2 regions of the Acidicapsa ligni genome follow, and region 1 is predicted to be linked to the other one. Evidence: riboswitches for the same ligand, from Rfam matches in the RefSeq annotation. Region 1 holds a riboswitch; the other holds the start of a gene.
What was found. A riboswitch is a leader RNA that binds a small molecule or an ion and turns the genes downstream of it on or off. The one in region 1 is predicted to bind fluoride.

Region 1 (3,410 bases):
GGGGCATCTCACGGAAGGAATAGCTCTTTAGTCGCTCTTGTACAAACTGAACGGCCTCCGCGCGCTCTTCGACGTTTACGGTGTCCTGCTTGTTGACCACGACGTAGATTTTCTTGTCGGTGTTCTTGATTCGTTGAAGGATGCGGTCTTCGTCATCTGTCAACGGGCTCTCGAAACTCGTCACGAGGACGAAGGCATCTGCCTCTGGCAGGAATCTCTCTGTTGTTAGCGTGTTCTCAACGATGGGGGATCCTAACCCAGGAGTATCCACGAAGAAGAAGCCTCGGCGCAGGATCTCAACAGGCAACTCGATCTCGGCATAGGCGAGATTCTTCTCATTTCCCGGATTGCCCTTCTGTGTCACGTACGCGGGCAACTCAGAGAGAGGAATCTCTCGGCGCATACCGCTGTTGTTGAAGTTAAGTACAGCCTGTTTTCGGGTCCCATATCGAACCGTCGTAATCACGGATGTCAAAGGAACGATCCCTGTCGGAAGATGTTCGCCCCCCAGGATGGCATTCATGAGGGTCGATTTTCCTCGGCTGAACCTGCCCACGACGAGCAGATTGAATTTATCTTCGGCCAATCGGGCTTGGAGAGAGACACATTCCGATCGAAGAGGCTCGTCCTTTGTATCGAGAGCCCGAGCACTTCTAAGAATATCGGCGAAGCCAAACTTCCATTGCTCGTATTGCTTCAGATCCATTGATACTCCCCATCTTTTGGCCCAAGCGTGTCATCGTCTCAAAGAAGGTAAAGCCGCCTCCTCTATTGCCGCGAGGCCGTTTCCAGTGTCTGCGGTTCTTTACCTTCTTTCCACCGTTTGTAGACGTGCCTTCCCGCATAGCTTGCCTGGTTGCCCAGCTCGTGTTCGATTTCAAGAAGCCGGTTGTACTTGGCAATACGTTCACCCCGGCTGGCGGAACCGGCCTTAATCTGGCCCACGCCCGTCGCTACGGCAAGATCAGCAATGCTCGTATCATCGGTCTCGCCGGAACGGTGGGAGATGACCGCGGTGTATCCATGTTCGCGAGCCATGGCGATGCAATCCAAGGTTTCAGTCACCGTGCCGATCTGATTCAATTTGATCAAGATAGAGTTTGCGATGCCAGACTCAATTCCACGAAGAAAGAGCTCTGGATTGGTTACAAAGTTATCGTCCCCGACGAGCTGAATCTTGTCGCCCAATTCATTGGTCAGCTGTTGCCAACCGCTTCGATCATCCTCAGCAAGGCCATCTTCGAGGGACCAGATTTGGGGGTACTGACTTAGCCAATGTTTCCAGAGCGCGATCATCTCCTCTGAGGTTTTTGTGCTGCAGTCAGACTTGCGAAAGACGTACCCCGTCTCTTCATAGAACTCGCTCGCAGCCGGATCGAGCATTAGCGCAATGTCCTCGCCCGGCTTATATCCAGCTTTGAGAATGGCCTCAAGAATTAGTTCAATCGGCTCTTCGTTAGACTTGAGTTCCGGAGCGAATCCGCCTTCGTCGCCCACAGCGGTGTTATAGCCCTTATTTTGCAGTACAGCTTTAAGAACGTGAAAGGTCTCAACGGCACTTCTTAAGCCATCTCGAAATGATGGTGCGCCGACTGGAGCGATCATGAACTCCTGAAAATCGACGCTATTGTCCGCATGTCTCCCACCATTCAGTACGTTTAGCATCGGGACTGGCAATAGGTGGCCATGCTCGGTCGCAAGATCCAGGTAGAGCGGGAGGCCACGGTACGCCGCTCCGGCGCGGGCAACGGCGAGGGAAACGCCCAGGATCGCGTTCGCTCCAAGCCGGGACTTATTGGGGGTGCCATCCAACGCCCGGAGTTCATCGTCAAGTTCGCGTTGATTGCCTGCATACATCCCCCGCACCTTAGCTGCGATCTCGCCTTCGACATTCGCGCAGGCAACCAGAACACCCTTCCCCCCGTAACGAGACTTGTCACCGTCGCGCAACTCTACGGCCTCACGCTTTCCGGTGGAAGCGCCAGACGGTACCTTGGCAGTCCCGGTCGTCCCACTCGATAGCGTTGCCGTTACAGACAGAGTTGGGTTGCCGCGTGAGTCCAGAATCTCGAGGGCTGACAGTTTGGTTATTTCCGACATTTCCATCACCTTTTCCAACCGGGCCATCTTCCGGTTTACAAGAAAGTCAGATTGGGAATTGCCCAATCTGCGCACATCCACGCCACCACATGCAGAGCGACCGGTCAAAGACGGAGGCCTGCAGGTTCCACGCTTTAGATTTTCTTGGGGATCGCGCCGTAGACATGACTCCGCGACAGGATCCCCTGCCAGGAGTCATCATCTGTTCCACCTATTGGCAAAACAGCGGTTATAAGGTGAACTCCTTCACCGCTACACACACCATAACCTAAAGGTCACGGTGAGGCTTGTCAACCAGACCGTCTGATGGAGCGCACCGGATCATGCGTTCTTTCGCGGAATATTTCGCATCTCAAGGAGCGCAAGGTCACGCAGGCCGGGATGATGCTAAGTCGTTTCTTCACTTGACAGAGCGATCCGAGGCTGCGAGATTTGAAAGACACAATTCGCTCGGTGATGAGGTCCACCTTTAACCGCCCCTTGGGCTGATGACTCCTACCCCCCTAGGAGTCGTACGATGAAAAAAGGTCTGGCCCTTCAACTCGATCGACCTCAGAGAACACACAGTCCTCCCTCGCTTGATGCTCTCGTCGGCCCTTATCTCCGGCCGGGGAGGTCCACGTGATCCTTCCCAATCTGATCCTCCAGATCGGACAGGTCCTCTGCGTTCTTCTGCTCGCCCCGCTCCTGCAAGGATTCATCCTGAAGGCCGAGGAACGGGTACAGCGGAGCTCTGGACCCAGCATTTTCCAACCCTACCGCGATCTGTGGAAGTTATTCCATAAACAGACCGTTGCGCCAGAGTCTGCGTCGTGGATTTATTTTGTCGCTCCGATCATTGCATTTACCGCAATGCTGATCGTCCCGATCTTGATTCCAGTGCTCACGGACCGCCCGCTGCCGCTATCCGATATGGGAGACATGCTCGGCGGCGGCATGGTTCTGACGCTCGGTTCGTTCATCGTGATCCTGGCCGGGTTGGACACGGGAAATGTTTACGGTGGAATTGGGTCCAGCCGAGCAGTGATGTTGACCATTCTTGCCGAGCCGACCCTGATTCTGGTCCTGGTCGGCATTAGCCTACTCGCCAAAGCGATGCTGCCGTTCGTCGTGAACCATCTGTTGCTGTCCAGCCCCTCTCTTTATTGGAATCCTGCGCATCTCTTTCTGATCCTCGCGTTCTTCGCACTGTTGCTGGTCGAAACGGACCGGCTGCCCATCCATTCGAGTACGCATCTCGAGATCTACATGATCGATGAGGCGCGGATTCTCGAATACTCGGGTCCCCTACTTGGTTTGCTCAAGTGGTC
Region 2 (3,410 bases), 370 kb from region 1:
CCAGCGTGCCCTGAAAAAAGATAGCTTGCTACGCATGCAATCACCGCATAACTCCCTGCTTCAACACCGAATAACTCAATCGCCATGAGTGAAGAGGCAATCGGGGTATTTGCTGCACCGGCAAATACTGCCACGAAACCCATTCCTGCAAGCAGACCGGGTGGCAGCGGCAATATCCACGCAAGCGCATTCCCCAGGGTCGCGCCGATAAAAAACAGTGGTGTGACTTCGCCGCCCTTGAAGCCAAAGCCCAGTGTTACTGCGGTAAACAGGAGCTTCGCTGCAAAATCATATGCGGGCAGATGTTGCGAAAACGAATCCACAATCATCGGAATACCGAGTCCGATGTATTTTGTCGTTCCTATCGAAAACACGGCTGCCGCGACAATCGCGCCGCCTACAAAAGGCCGCATTGGCTCCCAGCGGATTGTCTGCTTGCTCCACTTTGTGATGGTGTGCGTCAATCGTGCAAACAGCATGCCCACGAGTCCAAAAGCTATGCCGGCAGCAATCGCTGCGAGGAAGCCAATCCAGTTCATGGCGGGGATTTCTGTTACTCGATAAGCGGTATGTTGAACGCCCCAGGCATGGGTCGCGTAATCCCCTACGAACGAGGCTACAAGGCAGGGGAAGAGGGCGCTGTAGCCGACGCTGCCGATGGCCAGCACTTCAATGCCGAAGATTGCGCCTGCCATCGGCACTCCAAACACGGAACCGAATCCGCCGCTCAGGCCAGCCATTAGTAGAATGCGCCGGTCCCGCGCGTTTAGCCCGAGAGGCCGCGTCAACTGGTCCGCCAGCGAAGCGCCTGTCTGGAGCGCGGTGCCTTCGCGTCCGGCCGATCCGCCAAAGAGATGCGTGATCACCGTACCCAGCAAAATCAGCGGTGTCATGCGCAGTTGCAGGGTAGCTTTCGGGTCGTGAATCTCGTCGATGATGAGATTGTTTCCGCGCTCAACGGACTTGCCGAAGTAGTGGTAGAGCAGACCGACGGCGAGCCCTGCAACGGGCAAGAGAGCGATCATCCACTTGTGGCTTTCACGCACATCTGTCGCCCATGCCAGTGAGACCAACAGCAGTGCTGAAGCTGATCCGGCGAGCACTCCTACCGCCGCGGCAATCAATAGCCAGCGGACAAGGCTGAGGAATACGCGCACTTGTTCTAAACGCATGGGACCGGCGTTTGCGAGCGGTGCGAGACGAGCAAAGATTTTGGGCAAGTATCCTCCTACAGAATCGTAGGAGTCATCAGCATGCGCGGGTTGCGCAGCGGTTCGGGGCGAACTCCATCACCCTGAGAATGTACCCGTAGAGTACCAAGCGTCTTCGATCGGGTCAAACAAATCCTGCGGTTGAGCTATCGGCGAGATCAGTCCAGCCGTACCAGGTAGGCATCGCCTTCGACTGGCCTGATTCGCTTGGCCAGCATCTCTGCCGACTCTCGGTTATCACCAGCAGGACGAATTCTCACCCAGTATCCAGTTGGTCCGGAAAAATCGATTACCTGTGCCGTGTTGTACTCGCGCTCCAGTTGCTCATGCAGCTTCACAGCTTTGCCCTCGTGCTCAAACGCGCCAATCTGTACGCACCAGCGGCCGCCTACGTCGATTGATCGGGGGGCTTCATACACATCCACACGCACCGTTGCGAGACCTGCGCGATATACGCCTGTGGCCTTTGCCGATGCCATGGAAAGGTCGAGTGTGCGCCCCTGTACAAAGGGGCCGCGATCCGTCACGCGCATTGTCGCCGACTGGCCTGTCTTCTCGTTGGTCACGGTAATCAGCGAGCCCATGGGCAGTGTGCGATGCGCCGCGGTCATTACGTTTTGATCGAATACCTTGCCATTGGCACCAACCCGATTATGGTAGGGCGGTCCGTACCAGCTCGCTACGCCTTCTTCGGAATAGATTGGCTTGTGACTCGCCACGTATTGCTCGTCATCGGCCGTAACTACGCTCGGTGGAGGAGGTGCGGGCGCTGGCCTGTAAGACGGTTGCCGGGACTGAATCGGTGGGGGCGCGGGGGCGTTTGCTATGGGAGCGTATTGATGATGGTGGCAGCCTGCGAGCCCGGCCATCATGAGTCCGGTGATCATGAGTGAGGCAGCGCCCAGCAGCGCGGATCTGCGCCTTGTTTCACGCTGCGGCAGCATCTCTGCCACGGCATATTGCCGGGCACTCAACGCGCGGACCCTTCGCTCGTACTTGTACTCGAACTCGGGGCATCTGATTTAGGCGTGTATGGATGCAGAGTGTTGGCCAGCTTCTCCAAGTGCCCCGCCAGCAATCGCAGAGCGCCGCTCGACTCTCGCCTTACCTGTGGAACCACGACTCGGTCAACGTAGGCTACTGCGCTGCGAAGTTCGTAGGCAACGTCATCGACGGCCTCTTCGACACGCTGGCCAAACCCGCTTCCGTACGGATTTCGAGATGAAGCATAATCCTGCATATACGATGCGACCTCGCTTTAAGTCTGGGCATCGCGTGCGCTCTAGTCAATGGGTTTGGCGGCGAATCGGGCTTGCGGGGTGCCGTAAACATTACTCCTGCGCGGGGATTTCCGGAGCGGGCTACCTTTTTCACTTTTTTTACATCGAAAGGTGAAGCAAGATGAAAATGATTCCAGTGAAGCCCATCAAACTCAACGAAATGTTTTTCTCCACCGCTCCCACAGGAATCTCTGTGGTCCTTTTCGGTTGCCTCGTATTCAGTTTTGCAGCTCCGACGATGGCGCAGGAGGCGCATTTTTCCACGCCTGAGCCTGCCGAACTTGTGTCGCTGTATGAGGCATCCGCTGCCCGAGAGCCTGCTCCGCTACTGGTTACGGACGAGCAGCAGGCTGCACCCTCCAATACATCTTCCAATGCATCCGGCAATCTGCCGGATGAGCCAAAACCGGCGAATGCGCACACGAAAAAAGAGTGCCGCTTCATGCCTTGTCCGTGGCCGAATATGGATTGGTACAAGAGCTTTGTGAATGGGCCCCAGGTGAAGCCACTTACGCCAAAGGAAAAAGGCTGGCTGGCGCTGCGGAACTTCGTCGACCCGTTCAACGCTGTCACGATTCTTGGCGAGGCGGCCATCTCGGTTGGCGCGGATTCGCACTCTGCCTATGGCCCGGGTATGCCGGGTTTTGGACGATACGTGGGCGTCAGCTACACAGAGGATCTGACCGGGGAATTTTTCAATACCTTCCTGATTCCGTCCATCATGCACCAGGACCCGCATTATCACCGCATGCCTACTGCGTCCTATCAGCGCCGCATCTTCCACACGGTTGCGCAGGTGGTCTGGACCCAGGGCGACAATGAAAAAGGCATGCTGAACTACGCGAACCTGGTGGGCTACGCCATCGACGATCAGATCGCCAATCTCTATGTGCCGGGCCGCCAGACCAACGGAAGTGCT

Region 2: another riboswitch for fluoride. It lies ahead of OHL19_RS04335 (voltage-gated chloride channel family protein); the one in region 1 lies ahead of eno (phosphopyruvate hydratase).

What each region holds. Positions count from the first base shown of each region.
Region 1 is NZ_JAGSYG010000001.1:1,472,485-1,475,894, forward strand. Features, by position in the region: gene OHL19_RS06030 (dynamin family protein) at 1-706, opposite strand, end outside; gene eno (phosphopyruvate hydratase) at 769-2,100, opposite strand; fluoride riboswitch at 2,283-2,360, opposite strand; fluoride riboswitch at 2,544-2,605, shown strand; gene OHL19_RS06040 (respiratory chain complex I subunit 1 family protein) at 2,722-3,410, shown strand, end outside.
Region 2 is NZ_JAGSYG010000001.1:1,101,180-1,104,589, forward strand. Features, by position in the region: gene OHL19_RS04335 (voltage-gated chloride channel family protein) at 1-1,220, opposite strand, end outside; fluoride riboswitch at 1,233-1,303, opposite strand; gene OHL19_RS04340 (septal ring lytic transglycosylase RlpA family protein) at 1,370-2,185, opposite strand; gene OHL19_RS04345 (hypothetical protein) at 2,248-2,436, shown strand; gene OHL19_RS04350 (hypothetical protein) at 2,613-3,410, shown strand, end outside.